DNA from 4 places in the Methylobacterium sp. E-041 genome. Region 1 is predicted to be linked to each of the others. Evidence: predicted binding sites of a transcription regulator. Region 1 holds the regulator's gene; each other region holds the start of a gene.
What was found. Region 1 encodes PhoB, which activates phosphate uptake and scavenging genes when phosphate is short. Its sites were predicted from a motif close to TGTCATNNANCTGTCAT; they were not measured.
Positions count from the first base shown of each region.

Region 1 (5,446 bases):
CTCGGCTCGATCCTGCTGATGCTCATCGTCGAGGGGGCGCGCGGGTTCTCGCCGCTGCTGTTCACCCAGCCGACCCCCGGCCCCGGCTCGGAAGGCGGCGGCATCGCCAACGCCATCCTCGGCAGCCTCGTGCTCACCGGCATCGGCATCCTCATCGCCACGCCGATCGGGCTGATGGCCGGCACCTACCTCGCCGAGTACGGCCGCGGCTCGAAGCTCGCCGAGGTGATCCGCTTCCTCAACGACATCCTGCTCTCGGCTCCCTCGATCCTGATCGGCCTGTTCGTCTACACCCTGATGGTGCGGCCGATGGGGACCTATTCCGGCTGGGCCGGCGGCGTCGCGCTGGCGATCATCGCGACCCCTGTGATCGTGCGCACCACCGAGGACATGCTGCGCCTCGTCCCCGGCACGCTGCGCGAGGCCGGCGTCGCGCTCGGCGCCCCGATGTCGACGGTGATCCGCAGCGTGACCTGGCGGGCGGCCTCGGCCGGCATCGTCACCGGCATCATCCTCGCGCTGGCCCGCATCGCCGGCGAGACCGCGCCGCTCCTGTTCACGGCGCTCAACAACAACTCGTGGTTCAGCCCGGACCTGATGGGCGGCGTCGCGAACCTGCCGGTGATGATCTACCAGTTCGCCCTCTCGCCCTACCCGAACTGGCAGCAGCTCGCCTGGGCCGGCGCGCTCCTGATCACCATGACGATCCTGCTGCTCTCGGTCGTCGCCCGCTTCGTCATCAAGCCGCAGCGCGCCCGCTGATCCGCCGCCGGCATCCACGAGGAACACGACGATGAACGCCGCTCCCGCGATCAACGCCACCCGGTTCGACGGCCGCAACCCGGCCGACGAGCACGCGCCGATCCGCATCAGCGCCCAGGCCCTGAACTTCTACTACGGCCAGTTCCACAGCCTGAAGAACATCAACCTCGACTTCCATGACCGGCAGGTGACCGCGCTGATCGGCCCCTCGGGCTGCGGGAAGTCGACCCTGCTGCGCACCTTCAACCGGATCTACAGCCTGTACCCGGAGCAGCGCGCCGAGGGGCAGGTGCTGCTCGACGGCCAGAACATCCTCGATTCCGGCGTGGACCTGAACGAGCTGCGCTCGCGCATCGGCATGGTGTTCCAGAAGCCGACGCCGTTCCCGATGTCGATCTACGACAACGTCGCCTTCGGCCTGCGGCTCTACGAGAAGCTGCCGAAGTCCGAGCTCGACGACCGCGTCGAATCGGCCCTGCGCAAGTCCGCGCTGTGGGACGAGGTGAAGGACAAGCTCAAGCAGTCCGGCATGGGCCTCTCCGGCGGCCAGCAGCAGCGCCTGTGCATCGCCCGCACGGTGGCCCAGAGCCCGGAGGTGATCCTGTTCGACGAGCCGACCTCGGCCCTCGACCCGATCTCGACCGGCCGCATCGAGGAGCTGATCGAGCAGCTGCGCAGCGAGTTCACGATCGTCATCGTGACGCACAACATGCAGCAGGCGGCCCGCATCTCGCAGTTCACCGCCTTCATGTATCTCGGCGAGGTCATCGAGGTCGGCCCGACCAACCGCATCTTCATGAACCCGACGGTGCGCCAGACCCAGGACTACATCACCGGCCGCTTCGGCTGAGCCGCACCCGGATCGTTCGAGGACCCACGCCCATGCCCGGCCACATCGTCACGTCCTACGACACCGACCTCGAAGACCTGCGCCGCTCGATCTCCGAGATGGGCGGCGTCGCCGAGAAGATGATGACCGAGGCGACCGACGCGCTCGTCCGCCGCGACACCCAGCTCGCCCAGGCGGTGATCGTCGCCGACAAGCGCCTCGACACGCTGCAGCGCGAGATCGAGGAGCGCGCGGTGCTGCTCATCGCCCGGCGCCAGCCGATGGCGATCGACCTGCGCGAGACGATCTCGGCGATCCGCGTCTCGGGCGACCTCGAGCGCATCGGCGACCTCGCCAAGAACATCGCCAAGCGCGTCGTCGCGATCAGCGACCAGGCCCAGGCCCAGAAGATCGTGCTCGGCGTGCAGCACATGAGCGACCTCGTCCAGGAGCAGCTCAAGGACGTGCTCGACGCCTATGCCAGCCGCGACGTCAACGCGGCCCACAACGTGTGGGAGCGGGACGGCGAGATCGACGCGCTCTACAACTCGCTGTTCCGCGAGCTGCTGACCTACATGATGGAAGACCCGCGCAACATCTCGTTCTGCACGCATCTTCTGTTCTGCGCCAAGAACGTCGAGCGCATCGGCGACCACACCACCAACATCGCCGAGACGATCCACTACCTGTCCACCGGCGAGAACCTCGCTGGCGACCGCCCGAAGAACGACGCCTCGAACTACGCGACGGTGGCACCGAGCGCCTGAGGGCTGCCGTCTCTTCCCTCCTCCTGTGCGGGGGGAGGGTGGGCCTCGCGTGAGCGGGGGTCGGGAGAGGGGAGCGACCGCTCCGGATACGGCGCTCCCCTCTCCCGACCCGCTTCAGGGGGGGAGGGAGGACCGTGGCGATGGATGAGAAAGTCGGGCGGTCCGCCCGGGAGTGCCCTGCATGCGTACGCGGATCCTGATCGTCGAGGACGAGGAGGCGCTGACCACCCTCCTGCGCTACAACCTCGAAGCCGAGGGCTTCGAGGTCGATTCCGCCGCCCGCGGCGACGAGGCCGAGCTGCGCCTGCAAGAGCAGGTGCCCGACCTGATCCTGCTGGACTGGATGCTGCCGGGGCTCTCCGGAATCGAGCTGTGCCGCCGGGTGCGGGCGCGGCGCGAGACGGTGTCCCTGCCGGTCATCATGCTCACCGCCCGCGGCGAGGAGGGCGACCGCATCCGCGGCCTCGGGACGGGGGCCGACGACTACATCGTCAAGCCGTTCTCCGTGCCGGAACTGCTGGCGCGCGTCCGCGCGCTGCTGCGGCGCGCCAAGCCCAGCCACGTCGCGAACCTGCTGGAAGCCGGCGACATCGAGCTCGACCGCGACAGCCATCGCCTGCGCCGGGCCGGCGGGGAGATCCACCTCGGGCCGACCGAGTTCAAGCTGCTCGAGTTCCTGATGCAGAGCCCCGGCCGGGTCTATTCCCGCGAGCAGCTCCTCGACGGCGTATGGGGCCACGACGTCTACATCGACGAGCGCACCGTCGACGTGCATGTCGGCCGCCTGCGCAAGGCCCTGAACCGCGCCGGCGAGACCGACCCGATCCGCACCGTCCGCGGCTCGGGGTACGCCTTCGACGAGACGTTCTCGGGCGAGGATTGAGTTCGGCTTTCGGTGGACGGCTCAAGCGATCGCAACGATCCGCGACCTGCCGTGGGTCCCTTCTCCCATGGGGAGAAGGACAGGATGAGGGGCGTGAGTCATCCGGGTCGGTCACGCCCCTCACCCCAACCCTTTCCCCATGGGAGAGGGAGCCGTCGCGCACACTGAAGTGATTTCAGTCCTACGAAAATTATATTTTTACCAAGCTTCAGGGGACCTTCGTCCCCCCGCCGTCGAGCCCCGCGCTGCGGCCCGTCGCCTTCACGGCGTCCAGCGCGCTCAGCATCGTCCCCTCGGTGAGGATCTGCGGCAGAACCGTCGGCTCTCCGGCACCCGCGTAGAGCAGGTAGAGCGGCACGCCGCTCCGGCCGTGGCGCTCGAGCAGGCGGGTGATCTCCGGGTTCTGGTTGGTCCAGTCGCCCCTGAGATACGTGACGTCGCGCGCGCGCATCGCCGCGCCGACCGCCGCCGTCCCGAGCGAGGTGCGCTCGTTGACCTGGCAGGTGATGCACCACGCCGCCGTCATGTCGACGAAGACCGGCCGGCCGCTCGCCAGCAGCGCGTCGAGGCGGGCCTGCGTGAACGGCTCGATCCCCTCGGCCCGGGCCTGAGCCCCCGGTGCGACGCGGTCGTGATCGAGGGTGAGGGCGAGCCCCGCCACGCCGGCGACGGCGAGCACCGCGAGGCCGCGGGCGAGCTGCGCCCGGACCGGCCGCGCGTCGCGGCCGAGCTCCCACGTCCAGGCGGCGAAGCCCATCAGCACCAGCCCGATCAGCGCCGCGAGCAGGCCCTGCGGCCCGACCTGCTGCGCCAGCACCCAGACCAGCCATGCGACCGTGGCGTAGATCGGGAAGGCGAGGGCCTGCTTCAGCACGTCCATCCAGGCGCCGGGCCGGGGCAGGGCGCGCAGCGCCGGCGGCCACAGGGTGAGCGCCAGGAAGGGCAGGGCGAGGCCAAGGCCGAGGCTCGCGAACACGACGAGGCCGGCAGCGGTCGACTGCGTCAGCGCGAAGCCCACGGCCGAGCCCATGAACGGGGCGGTGCACGGCGTCGCCACGACCGTCGCGAGCACGCCGGTGAAGAACGAGCCCTGGAGCCCGGCCCGCCGGGTCAGCCCGTCGCCGAGCCCGGACAGCCGCCCGCCGAGGTGAAGCATGCCCGACAGGCTCAGGCCCATGGCGAAGAGCAGGTAGGCCAGCGCCGCCACCACGGTCGGCGATTGCAGCTGGAAGCCCCAGCCGATCCCGGCGCCGCCCGCCTTCAGGGCGATCAGCAGCGCGGCCAGCGCCAGGAAGGCCGCCAGCACCCCCGCGGTGTAGGCGAGCCCGTGCAGCCGGACCCGCGCCGGCGCCTCGCCGGAATGCCTCACCAGGCTCAGCACCTTGATCGACAGCACCGGGAAGACGCAGGGCATCAGGTTGAGGATCAGGCCGCCGAGCAGCGCGAGGCCGGCCGCGGTCCACAGGGTCAGCGCCTCGGCCGGGTCGGTGCGCGCCGCCGCCGGCGCCGCGCTCGGCATCGCGCTGCCGCCGGCGAGCGGCGCCTCGTCGCCGAGCGCGAAGGCCTGCCGAACGAGGCCCCCGCCGGTGTCCTCGTCGATCGCCAGCACGCCGGGCAGCGATTCGGGCGCGGGGTCGGCGGGCGTCGCGCGGGTCAGCGTCAGGTGGAGGCCCGAAGCGTCGACGGTGAAGGGCTGCGGCGCGGCGTTGTCGATCGCCGTCTCGGAATAGGGGAAGAACGCCACCGCGCGGACCGTGTCCGCGGCGAGGCCCGGAGCCTCGAGGTCGAGGGCGAGCCGGTCGCCCTGGCTCGACAGCCGCACCGGCCACGGCGCGCGCTTGGGCAGGGCGGCGCGGGCGCGGGCGAACAAGTCGACGTTGCCGGGATCGGCCGTGGCCTCGCGCGCGACCGGCAGCGTCAGGGCGAGATCGGCCGAGCCGGGAATGCACTCCGTCTCGCACACGAGATAGGTGAGCTTGCCCGCCAGCGTCACCGGCGCGGCCGGGTCGAGGCTCGGCGGCGGGGTGACCCGCACGAGCAGGATCGCCTCCCCCTCGTAGCCGAAGTTCATCAGCGTCGCGATCGGGATGCGGTGCGGCGCCGGCCACTGGATCGCCGAGGCCGAGAAGCCCGCCGGCAGGGTCCAGGTCACCTCCGGCGGTAGGCCGGAATCGCCGGGATTGCGCCAGTAGACGTGCCAGCCCG
Region 1 covers NZ_JAKSYQ010000299.1:116,698-122,143, forward strand. Annotated here, with positions in the region: gene pstA (phosphate ABC transporter permease PstA) at 1-762, shown strand, start outside; gene pstB (phosphate ABC transporter ATP-binding protein PstB) at 794-1,612, shown strand; gene phoU (phosphate signaling complex protein PhoU) at 1,645-2,358, shown strand; gene phoB (phosphate regulon transcriptional regulator PhoB) at 2,540-3,241, shown strand; gene MKK70_RS28620 (protein-disulfide reductase DsbD family protein) at 3,450-5,446, opposite strand, start outside.

Region 2 (5,446 bases), on a different contig from region 1:
GGTGCTGGCGGCGGTGACCAGGGCCACCAGGGCGATCACGACCCAGCGATGTCGGACGGAAAACGCGACGAGACGTTCGATCACGAGTACCCTACCTGCCTGGAGCGGCTGCCCTTCGAGGCCGCACGACTCTCACATCTTGTATGCTGCCGGGACGGTTCCCGCGGGACCCGTCGACGGCGCGAGACCTTCGCCACATCCACCCGGTCGCATCGAGGCAGGATCGGACCTGATCGAGACGCGGTCGTCTCACGATGCCGTGTGGCCGAAGACGCGGCGCCGACCCGGTGAACGCACCGGACGACGCGGGATGAGGACGCATCCGAGGCACGATCGTTGCGCCAAGGCCGCAGCGCTCAGTAATCTTGCAGCCCTGCGATTGCAACGCAGCGACCTCCGACGCGGGTGGCTCTCCCCATCGATGTGTGGCGCCGGCGCCGTTTCGCACCGCAATATCACGGGATGCGCCGTTTCGCGGGACTGCCGTCGCATTGCCGACGCATTGGCAGGATGGGGTCCCCCCCGAAGCAGGACGCGTTCGCAGGAACGGCCCTCGGGCTGTGGCGCGGTTGCGTCAGCCCCGCAAACACGCACGCGAAACGGCCCAGGACCGGCCCGTTCAGATCGGTTCCAGGCTAGAGCGCTGGAATTCGAATTTTTTTCACGTTAAGCAGCCCCTTGGTTCGGGGCTACGCAAACAGGAGCCGTATCTTGGGAATCCCCCTCCGGTATGTCGCGACGATCGGCAGCTACATCATCAAGCAGCATCTCACCGGCCGGAAGCGCTATCCGCTCGTGATGATGATGGAGCCCCTGTTCCGCTGCAATCTCGCCTGCGCCGGCTGCGGCAAGATCGATTACCCCGACGAGATCCTGAACAAGCGCCTGCCCGTGGCGGACGCGCTGGAATCCGTGCGCGAGTGCGGCGCCCCGATGGTGGTGATCGCCGGCGGCGAGCCGCTGCTGCACAAGGACCTGCCGCAGATCGTCGAGGGCATCATCGCGCAGAAGAAGTTCGCGATCGTGTGCACGAACGCGCTGCTGCTCGAGAAGAAGATCAAGGAGTACAAGCCGAGCCCGTACTTCACCTGGTCGATCCATCTCGACGGCGACAAGGAGATGCATGACGGCTCGGTCTGCCAGCGCGGCGTCTACGACAAGGCCGTGGCGGCGATCGCCAAGGCGAAGGAGATGGGCTTCCGCGTCACCATCAACTGCACCTTCTTCAACAACTCGTCCTCGGACAAGATCGCCGACTTCTTCGACAGCGTGACCAAGATGGGCATCGACGGCATCACCGTCTCGCCCGGCTACGCCTACGAGCGCGCGCCCGACCAGCAGCACTTCCTGAACCGCAAGGCGACGAAGGACCTGTTCCGCGGCGTGTTCCGCGCCGGCAAGGAGAAGGGCCGCCAGAAGTGGGCGTTCCAGCAGTCGGGCCTGTTCCTCGACTTCCTCGCCGGCAACCAGACCTACCATTGCACGCCCTGGGGCAACCCCACCCGCACCGTGTTCGGATGGCAGAAGCCATGCTACCTGCTCGGCGAGGGCTACGCGGCCACGTTCAAGGAGCTGATGGAGGAGACCGACTGGGATTCCTACGGCACCGGCAACTACGAGAAGTGCGCCGACTGCATGGTCCACTCGGGCTACGAGGCCTCCTCGGTGGTCGATTCGGTGCGCAAGCCCTGGAAGCCGCTGATCCACGCCATCCGCGGGATCAAGACCGAGGGCGAGATGGCCCCCGAGGTCAGCCTCGAGAACCAGCGCCCGGCAGAGTTCGTGTTCTCCCGCAACGTCGCCCAGAAGCTCTCCGAGATCAAAGCCTCCGGCGTCGACACCAAGCGCGAAGCCCGCAACCGCACCGCGGCCTGACGGCTCGGCCACGCGCATTCGAGGAGGCCCGCCCGGGAAACCGTGCGGGCCTCCTTCGTTTCGGCGAGGCTCGGTGGAGCGTCGTGCCTTTCGCGACACGGTGTCTGCAGCCGACCCAACGCAGGACAAATATCCTTCCTGCCGTCACCGGGCCGTCATGCCCGATCCCTAGCTGCGGCTCAGCTTGAGTGGCTGGGGGATCCCGCGATGGTGACACGGTACGGCGCGGCGCGAGCCGTGGGCTCATTCGGCGTGCTCGCGTTCCTGACGGGCGCGGCCTCGGCCCAGGCGATCCGCACGCCGAACCTGACGACCGCCGACGGCCCGGTGGCGGTGACGGTCGGCGATGCGACCTTCGTGAACCAGGGTCTCCAGGGCGTCGGCCGGCTGCCGGCCACCACCCGCGACTTCCTCGGCGACACGCTGGGCTCGTTCTCCGCGCTCGCGATCGACCTCGCCAGCTGGCGGCGCTCGGGGGCCACCTACAGCGGCAAGCTCTTTACGCTGCCCGATCGGGGCTACAACGATCCGAGCGGCGGGCTGTTCTCCGATTACGCCGGCCGGCTGAACCGCTTCAATCTCAGCTTCACGCCCGATCCCGGCGCGGGCCTGCCGCAATCGATCGCCTCCCAGCGGCAGATCGCGATCGTGCCGAACGGCGGCATCGTGCTCACCGATGCCAACGGCCGGCGCTTCAGCGGTCTCGATCCGGCCTCCGGCACCACGACCCAGCTCGGCGCGGTGCTGCCTTCGGTGGCGAGCGGGCCGAGCGCAGGCCGGATCAGCCTCGATGCGGAAGGTCTCGCGCGGCGACTCGACGGCTCCTTCTACGTCAGCGACGAGTACGGGCCGAACATCTATTACTTCAGCGCCGGCGGGCAGCTTCAGGGCGTGCTCGGCGTGCCCGACGCGATCCGGCCGCGCACGGCCGGGGCGCTCGACTTCAACTCGATCAACCCGCCCGACACCGGCCGACGCAACAACCAGGGCTTCGAGGCGCTGTCGCTGTCCCCCGACGGCCGCAGCCTCGTCACCATTCTGCAGAGTGCCACGCTCCAGGATTCCGGCCCGAATCAGCAACAGCGCAACAACACCCGCATCCTGATCTACGACCTCGCCGGCAGCGCGGTACCGGCCGCGCCCGCGCGCGAATACGTGCTGCAGCTGCCGACCTACCGCGACACCGGCAACGGCGGCGCGCCGAACCGGACGGCGGCACAGAGCGACATGCTGGCCCTCAACGACACCCAGTTCCTCGTGCTCTCGCGCGATTCGAACGGGCTCGGCACCGGCAACACCACGCCGATCGTCTACAAGAGCGTCCTGCTGGTCGACATCGCGCAGGCCACAAACATCGCCGGCACCCCCTACGACGGGGCCACCCCGATCTCGCCGGGGGGCACCCTGCGGCCCGGGGTCCAGCCGGCGCAGACGACCGAGATCGTCAACCTTCTGAACCCGGTCCAGCTCGGGCGCTTCGGCATGAACCTCAACACCAACCCGGCGACCCAGACCACGCTCTCGGAGAAGTTCGAGGCCCTCGGACTCGTGCCGGTGCTGAGCGAGCGGGCGCCGAACGACTATTTCCTGCTCGTCGGCAACGACAATGACTTCCTCACCCGGCAGGGCAGCATCAACGGTCAGGGCTACGATGCCGGCATCAACAACGATTCGGTGCTGCTCGCCTATCGCTTGACGCTGCCCACCTACGTCGATCCGCTCTCCCTCGCGGTGATGAAGCAGACGGCGCCCGTGGTGCTTCAGGGGCTCGGCGGCGCGACCCTCGGCTTCGCCGCGTCGGCGACACGGGGCGTGCAGGACCACCTCGCCGCCCTGCGCCGCGGCCAGGGCCTCGCCGGGCCCTGGAGCCAGTCCGGCGGCTTGTGGATCGGCGGCGATGTTGTGTTCGCCGACCAGCCGCGCAACGGCGGCCTCGCCCTCGACCGCACCATCGCGCAGGGCAGCGCCGGACTCGATCTTCCGCTGCCCGGAGTTTGGCGCGCGGGCGTCGCCGTCGGCGGCGGCGGCGGGTCGCTCAGCCGCGCCGGCGGCTTCCGGCAGGACCAGAGCGCCTTCACGGTCTCGGCCTATGCCGGCTACTACGGTGCGGACTTCTACGCCCAGGGCATCGTCGGCGGCGCGCCGGAGGTCAGCCTCGACGGGATCCGCCGACCTGCGGCCTACGGGCTCACCGCGTCCGGGCGCAGCTCGGGCAGCGCCTTCGCGATCGACGGCGAGGCCGGCGTGCCGATCCGAGCCGGCGACCTCGGGCTGACGCCGTTCGCAGGCATCACCCACCTGTCCGGCACCGTCGACGGCTTCACGGAGACCGGAGCGGCGGGCAACAACATCGCGTATCGCGACCTCACCCTGGTTCAAACCACGGTGCGCTTCGGCGGCGAGCTGGCCTATTACGGGCTCGCCGGACTGATCCCGTCGGTGCGCTTGGCGTACAACCTCGCCACGGGTCCGCAAGGCAGCAGCGGCACCGTGCGTCTCGCCAGCGTCCAGAACGGTCTCGCCACCGCCGCCGTGGCCGTGCCGTTCCTGCGCGACGACTTCGTCAGCGCCGGCGCCGGCCTGCAGGGCAGCCTCACCGACGACCTGGGCTGGCGGGTCGACTATCAGGCGGCCATCGGCACCCGCACGGGCGTCGCCCACGGCGTCACCGCGGGACTTCGCTATCAGTGGTAGCAGGCGAGCTAGAGGATCGCCGAAGCCGCACGCTCAGGCGCCGCGGCGATCCTCGTGCGGCGGCACCCCGAGGCTCGGGCCGAGGAGCGTGCGGCAGCGGCTGAGCGCCGCGAAGGCGGCGTTCGAATCGCGCGCGAGACGGACAAGATCGCCAATCCGGGCCGATCCTCGTGCGACAGCCGAGAGGACGGCGAGGATGTCGGGCTCGCCATTCGGCTTGAGGGCCTGCGCGGCGAAGGCGGGTAAGGCCCGGTGCGCCGGATCGCAGACCACCCGGATCGCCGCGAACGGCAGACCGTGCCGCTCCGCGAAGGCGGCGGCGACGTGCGATTCCATGTCGACGGCGAGCGCCCGGGTGCGCGCCCGCAGCTCGGCCTTGCCCGCGACGCTCATCACCGCAGCATCGACGCCGGCGAGGTCGCCGGAGCGAATCGTGTCGCCGGGCAGACCGAGGCGCGCGAGCAGGGCGGCCGCGACCGCCGGATCGGCCTCGTAGCGCCGGTCCGCCGCGACGATTCCGGCCGCGACCACCACGTCGCCCGGAACGAGGTTCGGATCGAGACCGCCCGCGATGCCGATGCTGACGATCGCGCGGCAGCCGGGCGGGTCCCGCGACGCCAGCAGGGCGGCGAGACGGGCGGGATTTCCGCCGGCGCCCACCGCCTCGACGCCGGGGCCCGAAGCGAGCCGGCGTTCCTTGGCGAGGCCCGTGACGGCGAGCACCGGAAGGCTCGACGCGGGGTCGGGCGCATGGAGACCGACCGCGCGGGCAGGGGACGCCGGCTCCACGCGGGTCATGGGTCGACGATCGTGAAGGGTGGCATCCGCGAAGCGATCACCGGCGGTCCGTCCTACAAATCACCCCGACCGCTCGCCG
Region 2 covers NZ_JAKSYQ010000228.1:273,645-279,090, forward strand. Annotated here, with positions in the region: gene MKK70_RS21870 (MMPL family transporter) at 1-84, opposite strand, end outside; gene hpnH (adenosyl-hopene transferase HpnH) at 712-1,875, shown strand; gene MKK70_RS21880 (esterase-like activity of phytase family protein) at 2,083-4,569, shown strand; gene MKK70_RS21885 (phosphorylase) at 4,603-5,367, opposite strand.
Region 2: the regulator PhoB is predicted to act here: its motif matches at 2,018-2,034, upstream of MKK70_RS21880 (esterase-like activity of phytase family protein).

Region 3 (5,446 bases), on a different contig from region 1:
CGGCAACGACGTCTCGCTGCTCGCCGCCGCCGTGCCGCCGGCGCAGGCGCTGCTGGCGGCGGCGCGGCGGGCCGGCCTCCTCGTGGTCCACACCCGCGAAGGGCATCGCCCCGACCTGTCGGACGCGCCCGCCGCCAAGATCGCCCGCGGCACGCCGTCCGCCCGCATCGGCGCGCCCGGGCCGATGGGGCGCATCCTGATCCGCGGCGAGCCCGGCCACGACATCGTCGCCGACCTCGCGCCCGCCCCCGGCGAGCCGGTGGTCGACAAGCCGGGCAAGGGCGCGTTCTACGCCACCGACCTGGCCGAGATCCTGGCCGCGCGCAGCGTCGCCACGCTGCTCGTCTGCGGCGTCACCACCGAGGTCTGCGTCCACACCACCGTGCGCGAGGCCAACGACCGCGGCTACCGCTGCCTCGTGGTGTCGGATGCTTGCGGCTCGTACATCCCGGCCTTCCACGCGGCCGGCCTCGCGATGATCGTGGCGCAGGGCGGCATCTTCGGATGGGTGTCGGATTCGCACCGCGTCGTCGCCGCGATCGCCGCCGGCCGCACCGCATGATCGACCACGCCCCGAGCCGCCAAGCTTGGCCCGGTTATTGCCCGGCGAGCGCGACAGATGAAGCAGGAGTTCGTTGGATGCGTACGGTCTTGGCAAGCACCCTGTGTCTCGCGTTGCTGACGACGTCGGGCCTCGCGCAATCCTACACCGCGCCCGCGCCGACCGACGTCCCGTCGAGCGGCACGAAGAGCCTCAACAAGGCCGACCGCAAGATCGCCTGCACCCAGGAAGCCGACCGCCGCAACATGCGCGGCCTGAGCCGGCAGCAATATCGCGCCGCCTGCCGCAACCGCCCGATCCCGCGGGGCTGAGCGGCCGCGCCTTGCCGAGCGGGCGATCGGGTTCTATCCGCGCCGGGCCGTGACCGATCCACGCCCGAAGCGAGTGCCCCGGTGGACGTCCCGACACGCTACGCGCTCTACGTCACGCCGGAGCCCGGATCGGCGCTCGCCGCCTTCGGCGAGGCGGTCCTCGGCGATGCGCACCTGCCCGGATGGGACGCGGCCGCGCGCGCGGCGCTCGCCGTCGTCACCGCGGCGCCGCGGGTCTACGGCTTCCACGCGACGCTGAAGGCGCCGATGCGCCTCGCCGCGGGCCGGACCGAGGGCGACCTCCTCGCGGCCTGCGCGGCGCTGGCGCAGCCCCGCGCGCCCCTGGCGGTCGGGCCCCTCGCGGTGACCCTGCTCGGGGACTTCGTCGCCCTGGTGCCCACCGCGCCGCCGCCCGGGCTTGGCCTGCTCGCGGCCGAGTGCGTCGCCGCCCTCGACCCGTTCCGGGCCGGCCTCACCCCGGCCGAGCGGGCGCGCCGCCAGCCGGAGCGCCTCGACGCGCGCCGCCGCGCGCTCCTCGACCGCTGGGGCTATCCCCACGTCTTCGAGGCCTTCCGCTTCCACATGACCCTGACCGGCCGCCTCGCCGGCGACGCCCGCGAAACCTGGCGCGCCCGCCTCGCGGCGGCCTGCCCGCCGACGTCGCTGACGATCGACGCGATCACGCTGCTGCGCCAGGACGGCGCGGCGCCGTTCCGCCTCCTGCGCCGGATCCCGTTCGCTGCGTAGCCGCACGGCGCGCCCGTTCACGATGAAACCACGGGTCGCGGCGCGGCTGTCATCCTATCGTCGCGCGCGACGGGTCTACCGGCGCATCCCTCGCGGCGGACGGCACGCATGCTCATCGTCGATAGCCTCACGCGGCGCTACGGACCGCGCCTCGCGGTCGACCGGATCTCGCTGCGGATCGAGCCGGGCAGCTTCGTCGGGGTGATCGGGCGCTCGGGCGCCGGCAAGTCGACCTTCCTGCGCATGCTCAACCGCCTCGCCGAGCCCTCGGCCGGGCGGATCCTGTTCGACGGGCTCGACGTCACCGCGCTCCGGGGGCGCGACCTGCGCCGCTGGCGCGCCCGCTGCGCCATGGTGTTCCAGCAGTTCAACCTGGTCGGCCGCCTCGACGTGCTGACCAACGTGCTGATGGGGCGCCTCGCCCACGCCCCGAGCCACCGCGCGCTCCTGAAGCTGTGGCCGGCCGAGGACCGGGCGCGGGCGCTCGCGGCGCTCGAGGCGTTCGACATGGCGGGCTTTTCCGCCCACCGCGCCGACCAGCTCTCGGGCGGGCAGCAGCAGCGGGTCGCGATCGCCCGCGCGCTGGTGCAGGAGCCCGACATCATCCTCGCCGACGAGCCGGTGGCCTCGCTGGACCCGCGCAACACCAAGCTGGTGATGGATGCGCTCGCCGACGCCAACCGGCGCCTCGGCATCACCGTGCTGTGCAACCTGCACTCGCTCGACCTCGCCCGCGCCTATTGCGACCGGCTCGTCGGCCTCGCCGACGGCCGCGTGGTGTTCGACGGCGGCGCCTTCGACCTCACCGAGGACGTCGCCAAGCAGCTCTACGGCCTGGAGGCCGGCGAGGTGATGGACCGGGCGCCGCACGCGGTCGAGCCCGCCGCCCTCGTCGCCTGACCCCGGACGAACCCCGTGCCACGCCCCTTCCCGGAGATGATGATGCTCGACCGTCGCACCCTCGTCGGCGCCCTCGCGGGCGGCCTGGCCGCGCTCGCCCTGCAGCCCGCCCTGGCTCAGGATTGGAAGGCGACGGTGCCCGAGATCACCCTCGGCGCGATTCCCGTCGAGAACGCCACGGGCACCACCGACCGCTACGCGCCGCTCGCCGCCTACCTCACCAAGGCGCTCGGGGTGCCGGTGAAGCTGCGGGTCGCCAACGACTACGCCGCGGTGATCGAGGGCCAGCGCGCCGGCAACATCCAGATCGCCTTCTACGGCCCGGCCTCGTTCGCCCGCGCGGTGATGACGGGGGTGAAGATCGACCCGATCGTCAACCAGAAGCACGATAACGGCGCCTCGGGCTACTACTCGGTGCTCTACGTGCGCGCCGACAGCCCGTACCGGACGATCGCGGACCTGAAGGGCAGGAACCTCGCCCTGGTCGACCCGAACTCGACCTCCGGCAACCAGGCCCCGCGCTTCTTCCTCAACAAGAGCGGCCACGACGTCGACGCGCTGTTCGGCAAGACCGTCTACGCCGGCAGCCACGAGAACGCGGTGCTGGCGCTGACCCAGGGCACGGCCGACGCCGCCGCCAACCTGTGGAACTCCGAGACCGATTCCGTCGTCACCCGCATGGCCGCCAAGGGTATGCTGAAGAAGCCCGACGGCACGCCGCTGAGCCCGTCCGACTTCCGCATCGTCTTCAAGTCCGCGTTCCTGCCCGAGGGCCCGTTCGCGATGCTGTCGAGCCTGCCCGCCGACCTGAAGCGCAAGATCGTCGAGGCCTTCGTCGCTTTGCCGACCGCCGACAAGGCCGCCTTCGACCGCCTCTCCGACGGCAAGGACCTCGGCCTCACCCCGGTGACGCTGGAGGATTACCAGCCGATCATCGAGATGCTGAAGTTCAACGACGCGCAGCGCCGCAAGTCCTGATCCCGGGACCGGACGGGTCGCCGCCGTGAGCGGGCGGATCGCGCCGCTGCCGCCCGAGCGGGCGGCGGCCCTGGCCGAGGCCTACGGGCGCGCGGTCGCGTCGACCCGGCGGCGGAGCCTGGCATTCCTCGCGGTCGTCGCCGGGCTGCTGGTCCTGTCGGGCCTGATGGCCGAGGTGCGGCCAATGGTGCTCGCCGACAACATCGGCAACCTCACCGCCTATCTCGGCCGCATCCTGCCGCACCTGACCCTCGCCGACCTGCGCGGCGACCTCGCCGAATGGTACTGGGGCCTGCCGAAATGGGCGGCGCTCCTCGGCGAGACCCTGCTGATGGCCTATCTCGGCACGCTGCTCGGCGGCGTCGGCGCCTTCCTGCTGTGCTTCGGCGCGGCCGCGAACCTCGCCCGCACCCGCGCCGGCCGCTTCCTGACGCGCCGCGCCCTCGAGGTCCTGCGCACGGTGCCCGAGATCGTGTTCGCCCTGCTCTTCGTCATCGCCTTCGGCCTCGGCCCGATGGTGGGCGTGCTGGCGCTCGCCCTCCACACCACGGGGGCGCTCGGCAAGCTGTTCTCCGAGGTGGTCGAGAACATCGACATGAGGCCGGTCGAGGGGCTGACCGCATCGGGCGCCTCGCGGATCCAGGCGATCCGCTTCGCGGTGCTGCCGCAGGTGCTGTCGAGCTTCGCCTCCTACGGGCTGCTCCGCTTCGAGATCAACGTGCGCGGCGCCGGGGTGATGGGCTTCGTCGGCGCCGGCGGCATCGGCCAGGAGCTGCTGGTGGCGATCCGCAACTTCTACGACGCGGACGTGAGCGCGATCCTCCTGATGATCGTCGCGACGGTGATGGCGATCGACCTCGGCACCGAGCGGCTGCGCCACCACCTCATCGGGGCGGAGGGCGCGCGATGAGCCGGCCGCCGCGTCCCGTGGACGTCGCCGCCCTGCGCCGGCGCCACCCCGACGCGTTCCGGACCGCGTGGGGCGCGCGGCTCGCGACGCTCGCGACCCTGGCCGCCCTCCTCGGGCTCGCGGCGTTCGCGATGGTGCGCCTCGACTTCTCGGCCACCCGCATCGTGAGCGGCCTCGGGCGGCTCGCCGAGTTCTCGCTGATGATGCTGCCGCCCTCGGCCGGCGGCCGCTTCCCCGATTTCCTGCACGCGCTCGGCGAGACCCTGGCCATCGCCTTCCTCGGGACGCTGGCCGCGGCGCTGGTCGCCTTCCCGCTGGCGCTGCTCGCGGCCCGGAACGTGGTGCCGAACCCGTTCGCGCATTTCGCGGTGCGCCGCGGCCTCGACGTGGTCCGCTCGGTCGACGTGCTGATCTGGGCGCTGGTCTGGATCAACGTCGTCGGGCTCGGGCCGTTCGCCGGTGCGCTGGCCATCGCCTGCTCCGACGTCGGGGCGCTCGGCAAGCTGTTCTCGGAGGCGGTCGAGACCGTCGATCGCCGCGACGGCGAGGGCGTCGCGGCCTCCGGCGGCGGCGCGCTCCACCGCATCCGCTTCGGCCTCGTGCCCGCCGTCCTGCCGGTGCTCGGCAGCCAGGTGCTGTACTTCTTCGAATCGAACACCCGATCGGCGACGATCATCGGCATCGTCGGCGCGGGCGGCATCGGCCAGTACCTGAGCGAGTTGATCCGGGTGCTCGAGCTGCAGCAGGTCGCCTGCCTCGTGCTGATGATCCTCGTCGCCGTGGCGGCGATCGACGCCGTGTCCGGCCGGCTGCGCCGGGCGCTGATCGGCGGGCCGGCGCGATAGGCCGGGTGCCGCCTTCTTACAGGAAGCGGCCGGGGTCGAACGGCGCCAGCGGGATCTCGGGCGCCTCGCCGCCGACGAGCTGGGCGACGAGGCGCCCGGTGCGCGCCGACCCGACGAGGCCGACATGGCCGTGGCCGAAGGCGTAGACCACGTCCCCGGTGCGGCGGGCGCGGCCGATGCAGGGCCGCCCGTC
Region 3 covers NZ_JAKSYQ010000284.1:39,639-45,084, forward strand. Annotated here, with positions in the region: gene MKK70_RS25120 (cysteine hydrolase family protein) at 1-562, shown strand, start outside; gene MKK70_RS25125 (hypothetical protein) at 640-873, shown strand; gene MKK70_RS25130 (DUF1045 domain-containing protein) at 955-1,620, shown strand; gene phnC (phosphonate ABC transporter ATP-binding protein) at 1,729-2,520, shown strand; gene phnD (phosphonate ABC transporter substrate-binding protein) at 2,563-3,498, shown strand; gene phnE (phosphonate ABC transporter, permease protein PhnE) at 3,524-4,408, shown strand; gene phnE (phosphonate ABC transporter, permease protein PhnE) at 4,405-5,253, shown strand; gene MKK70_RS25155 (NAD(P)/FAD-dependent oxidoreductase) at 5,270-5,446, opposite strand, start outside.
Region 3: the regulator PhoB is predicted to act here: its motif matches at 1,668-1,684, upstream of phnC (phosphonate ABC transporter ATP-binding protein).

Region 4 (5,446 bases), on a different contig from region 1:
GAGGGGCGTCTTGCCGGGCTCGGTCGTCGCCGGGGAGAGGCGGATGCCGACGCGGTGACCGCCGCCCCAGACGTCCGTGACCGCCTTCACCACCGCGAGCGGAAACCGCAGCCGGTTCTCGATCGATCCGCCATACGCGTCGGTGCGCGTGTTCGTCGAATCGCGGACGAACTGCTCGAGCAGGTAGTTGTTGGCCGAGTGGATCTCGACGCCGTCGAACCCGGCGCGCTTCGCGTTCTCGGCGGCGCGCCGGTAATCCTCGACGATTCCTGGGATCTCGTCGGCCTCCAGGGCGCGCGGCGTCACGTGCGCCTTCATGCCCTCCTCGGTGAAGGCGGTGCCCTCCGGCCGGATCGCCGAGGCCGAGACCGGCGGCCGATGTTCCGGCTGCAGGTCGGGATGCGAGATCCGGCCCGTGTGCCAGAGCTGCAGGAAGATGCGGCCGCCGTTGGCGTGCACCGTGCCGACGATCCGGCGCCACGCCTCGACCTGCGCCTCCGACCAGATCCCCGGCGTGTAGGCGTAGCCGACGGCCTGCGGGGAGATGTTGGTCGCCTCCGAGATGATCAGCCCCGCGGTGGCGCGCTGGCCGTAATAATCGGCGGCGAAATCCGGCGGCACGCCGTCGGTCGAGGAACGGCTCCGGGTCAGCGGCGCCATCACGATGCGGTTGCTGAGGGTGAGGTCGCCGAGGGTGTAGGGCTGCAGCACGGGGCTGTCGGAGCGGGGCATGCCGGGTCCTTTGTCGCAGGCGGTCGCGCGGCTCACGGCGATGGACGGTCCGCCGGACCGCGAGCGCGGGTGTCCGACAACGTGCCGCGCCGGCGGGAGTTCGCCGCAGCGCACCGGCGGGCGGCAGGCCCCGGCTACTTCCCGGTCCAGTCGTGCCCCGCCACCAGCGCCTCCACCGGCTTCCGCCACGTCGAGGGCTGGTCGTCGGAGCCGGAGCCGAGGGCGCACTGCACCATCACGCTGTCGCTCCAGCGGCCGTACTTGTAGCCGACCGCGGGCAGGTGGCCGACGCGGACGAAGCCGCAGGCCTCGTGCAGGCGCAGCGAAGCCGCGTTCTCGGAATCGATGTAGCCGATCATCTGACGGTAGCCGCCCGCGGCGCAGGCCTCGATCAGCGCCGGCAGCAGGCGCCGGCCGATCCCGGCATGCAGGTGCTCGGGATGCACGTAGATCGAATGCTTGAGCGTGTAGCGGTAGGCCGGCCGCTTCCGGAACGGCACCGCGTAGGCGTAGCCCGCGACCTGACCGTTCCGGTCGGCGACGAGGTGGGGCAGGCGCTTCTTGCGCATGGTCTTGCGGCGCCGGCGCAGGTCGTCGGGGAGGAGGCGATCCTCCTCGAAGTCGCCGACGTCGCCGACGCCGCGGCGGATGTGGTGCTCGTAGATCGCCACCATCGCCGCGAGGTCCGCGTCCGACGACGGGCGAATGACGATGTCGGCGCAGGACGAGGCCGGCTCTGGGATCGCGAAGTCGCCCGCCGGGCCCGCGTCCTCCATCAGCGCGCCTCGCGCATGACGTAGGTGTGGAAGCGGATCTGCCCGTCCGGCTCGACCTGACGGTACACGCCCTGGATCTCGGCCTCGAAGCCGGGGAACAGGTTCGCGGAGCGCTCGAACATCTTGAAATAGTCCAGCATCGGCTTGGCCCGCTCATCGATCCGCTCGCCGGGCAGCACCGTGCCGATCCCGGGCGGGTAGACCAGAAGCAAGGTCGTCGCCACACGCCCCTCGGCTTCGGCAATCGGGACGAAATCGACGTTGTTGCGGGTCAGCATCTGCGCCGCGGCCTTGGGCGCCATCACCATCTCGGGCAGGTGCTCGGGCTGGAACTGCTTGCGCTGGAGCATCGAGGTGCCGTGCTCGCGGTGGAAGGCGTGGAAGTCGGCGCAGAGGTCGCGAAGCCGCACGCCGCGGTAGCGGTTCGGGCGCCGCCGCACGAACTCCGGCATCGCGTCCTCCAGGAGCACGTTGTCGTCGTGCAGGCGCTTGAAGGCGACGAGGCCCGAGATCAGCGTGCCGGCCTTCGAGGATTCGACGCCGGGGGTCAGCAGGAAGAGCAGCGAGTTCAGGTCGTTCTTCTCGGCGACGATGCGGTTCTCGCGCAGGTACTGCGCGACGATCGGGGCCGGAACGCCGTGGGCGGCATATTCCCCGGTCGCCCGGTCGAAGCCCGGCGTCAGCACCGTCAGCTTGTTCGGGTCGGTCATCGCGTAGCCGGGCGAGGCCTCGGGCCCGACATGGGTGAAGCCGTGCCAGCGCGCGCCGGGGCGCAGCTCCCAGTGCTTCGGGTCCGAGGCGAGCACGTCCGTCGTCAGGCTCTCCCACGGCACGTTGACGCCGTCCGGGCCGGGGGTCACGTCGGGCACGAAGGCGTCGAAGAACCAGCGCCGGTTCGGATCTCCCTCCTTCTCCTCGAACTCGCGGCGGATGGCGCGGACCTTCTTGCGCCACTCGATCCCGAGACGGATCGTGTCGTCCCACAGGATCATGCCCGAGCGGCCCTTCATCATCTGCGCCCCGACGTCCAGCGAGGCGAAGATCGGGTAGAACGGCGAGGTCGAGGCGTGGACGAGGAAGCTCTCGTTGAGGCGGCGGTGCTCGACGCGCCGGGTCTGGCCGCGGATGTGCCCGTCCTTGGTGTGGATCTGCGAGGCTTGGCTGAAGCTCGCGAGCTGCTTGTGGGTCGATTGCGTGGCGATGATGCCCGGCGAGGTCTCGTCGAGCCCCTTCAGGCCCATGGCGAAGCGGCCGACGAAGAGCGGGTGGAACTTCATGAAGCCGGCCCAGGCCTCGTCGAACAGGATGTAGTCGCACAGGTGCCCGATCCGCTCGACGACGCCCTGCGCGTCGAGGATCGTGCCGTCGTAGGTGCACTGCTCGATCACCGCGACGCGGAACGGACGCTCGCGGCGCCACGCCTCCTTGTCCTCGACCAGCGGGTTGCGGCGGATCTTCTCGCGGATCGCGGTCTCGTCCAGGGCCTCGTGGTAGATCGGCCCGATCAGCCCGTAGGCATTGCGGTCGGTCTCGAGGAAGATCGGGATGCCGCCGGCGAGCATCAGGGCGCCGTGATGGGCGGCCTTGTGGTTGTTGCGGTCGAACAGTACGAGGTCGCCCTCCGCGACCAGAGACCCGAGCACCACCTTGTTCGAGGCCGAGGTGCCGTTGAGGACGAAGTAGGTCTTCTCCGCCCCGAAGATCTGCGCCGCCTCCTTCTGCGCCTTCAGCGCCGGCCCCTCGTGGGTCAGGAGGTCGCCGAGGTCGAGGACCGAGTTGTCGAGGTCGTCGCGGAAGATCGCCTCGCCGAGGTGCTCGACGAAGATCCGCCCGATCGGCGAGCGGTTGTAGAAGATGCCGCCGTTGTGGCCCGGGCAGGTCCAGAGCTGGTTGCCCTTCTCGGCGTAGTCGACGAGCGCGCCGAAGAACGGCGTCTTCAGGGTCTCGGCGTACTGGGTCACGCGGGAGACGAGGCCGCGGGCGATGAATTCTGGCGTCTCCTCCGCCAGGAAGATGTAGCCGTCGATGAAGTCGAGCAGCTCGACCGGGATGTCCTCCAGGCGCTTGCGGCGCACGAGGATGACGATCGGCATCTCGAGGCCGCGCCGCCGCATCATGTCGATCAGCGAGGCCGCCTTGCCGTCGAGGCCGCGCTTGCCCCAGTCGACCACCATGCAGCCGATCGCCGCGTCGGTCTGCACGGCGATCGCCGCGTCCTCGACGCGCCGCGCCCGGATCACCTCGAAGCCGCGCCCCTCGACCGCGGTGACGATCTGCGCGACGCGGACGCCTTCGAGGTCGTCCGGATCGAAGGCCGGCGCGCACATCAGCACAGTGAAGCGGCGGTGAAAGTCCATGGAAAGCCTCTGGCCTGACGGGTCGGCGCCTGCCTGCGACGCCATCATGACGGTTGGATGACGGTGCGGGCGAACGGCGCGGGATCTTGCCGGGGCGGCGGCCGACCTTCGGTCCGCTCGGGTAATACGATCGGCCCGCCATGGCCATGACGACGATGCCTCGGGCCACCCGCTCGACCGCTCCGCGCATCGGCCGCGTCGCGCTCCGCCTCGCTTTCGCCCCAGCGCCTGCGGACAAGGTGGCCCGCGCTTAACGGATCCTTCACCACAGCGCCGCGAGCGTCCCAAACGCATGAAGCCGACAGCCGCGATCCTTCGTCCCGCACTGGCCGCCGCATGGCTGGCCTCCGCCGTCGCGCCCGCAGCGGCCCACCCGCACGTCTGGGTGACCGCGAAGGCCGAGATTGGGTACGCGGGCGGCAAGGTGGTCGCGGTGCGCCACGTCTGGACGTTCGACGCCGCCTACACGGCCTTCGTCACCCAGGGGCTCGACGCGAACAAGGACGGCAAGCTGACGCCGGACGAGCTTCAGACCCTCGCCGCCGAGAACACCGGGAATCTCGCCGAGTTCGGCTACTTCACCAAGCTGAAGGTCGGCGGCAAGGAGCAGGCCTTCGCCGACCCGGTCGAGCCGCGGATGGCGATGGAGGGCGACACCCTCACCCTGAGCTTCCGCCTGCCGCTGAAGACGCCGCCCGCGCAGGGGCGCGGCGTGCTCGCGCTCGAGGTCTACGACCCGACCTACTTCGTGTCCTTCGGCCTGTCCGAGGCGCCGGATGCAGCGACGCTCGTCGGCGCACCGAGCGGCTGCGCGGCGACGGTGACGCGGCCGAAGACCCCCGAGCCCAAGACGGCGGAGGCCGGCGCCCCCGGGATGAGCGAGGCGTTCTTCGAGGCGCTGACGGCCGCTTCCGGCTACGGGGTGCAGTTCGCGAACCGGATCCTCGTCGCATGTCCGTAGGCGCCACGCTCGCCGTCCAGCACGCAAGCCGCGGGCCGCTGCGGCTGATGCTGGTCGCCGCCGCCGTCGCGGTCGCGGCCCTGATCCTCGCCGGCCTGGTCTGGCTCGCGGCGCCCGGTCTCTCCGCGCCGCCGCCGCGCTCGCCCTTCGGCATCGGCTTCCGCGAGGCCGCGCCGTCGGCGACCGGGCTCGGCGGCTGGCTCCTGGCGATCCAGTCGAGCTTTTCGCGCAGCCTTCAGGCCGCGCTCGCCGCGATCAAGGGCGGCGGCGACTGGATGCCGCTGGTCACGCTCGGCTTCGCCTACGGCATCTTCCACGCCGCCGGCCCCGGGCACGGCAAGGCCGTGATCGCCGGCTATCTGTTCGCCGGCGAGCGGGCCTTGCGCCGCGGCTTCGGCTTGAGCTTCGCCGCCGCGATCCTGCAGGCGCTGGTGGCGATCGCGATCGTCGGGACCGGCCGCCTCGTGCTCGGCGCCACCGCCGCCGGAATGACGCGGGCCGGCAACACCATCGAGATCGTCAGCTTCGCCCTCGTCGCCGCGATCGGGCTGGCGGTGACGTGGCGCAAGGCCGGGCGCCTCGCCGACCTCGGCACGCCCGCCGCCTGCGGCCCCGAATGC
Region 4 covers NZ_JAKSYQ010000181.1:53,587-59,032, reverse strand. Annotated here, with positions in the region: gene MKK70_RS17255 (alkene reductase) at 1-732, opposite strand, end outside; gene MKK70_RS17250 (GNAT family N-acetyltransferase) at 867-1,508, opposite strand; gene MKK70_RS17245 (Orn/Lys/Arg decarboxylase N-terminal domain-containing protein) at 1,508-3,865, opposite strand; gene MKK70_RS17240 (DUF1007 family protein) at 4,158-4,826, shown strand; gene MKK70_RS17235 (nickel/cobalt transporter) at 4,817-5,446, shown strand, end outside.
Region 4: the regulator PhoB is predicted to act here: its motif matches at 3,912-3,928, upstream of MKK70_RS17245 (Orn/Lys/Arg decarboxylase N-terminal domain-containing protein).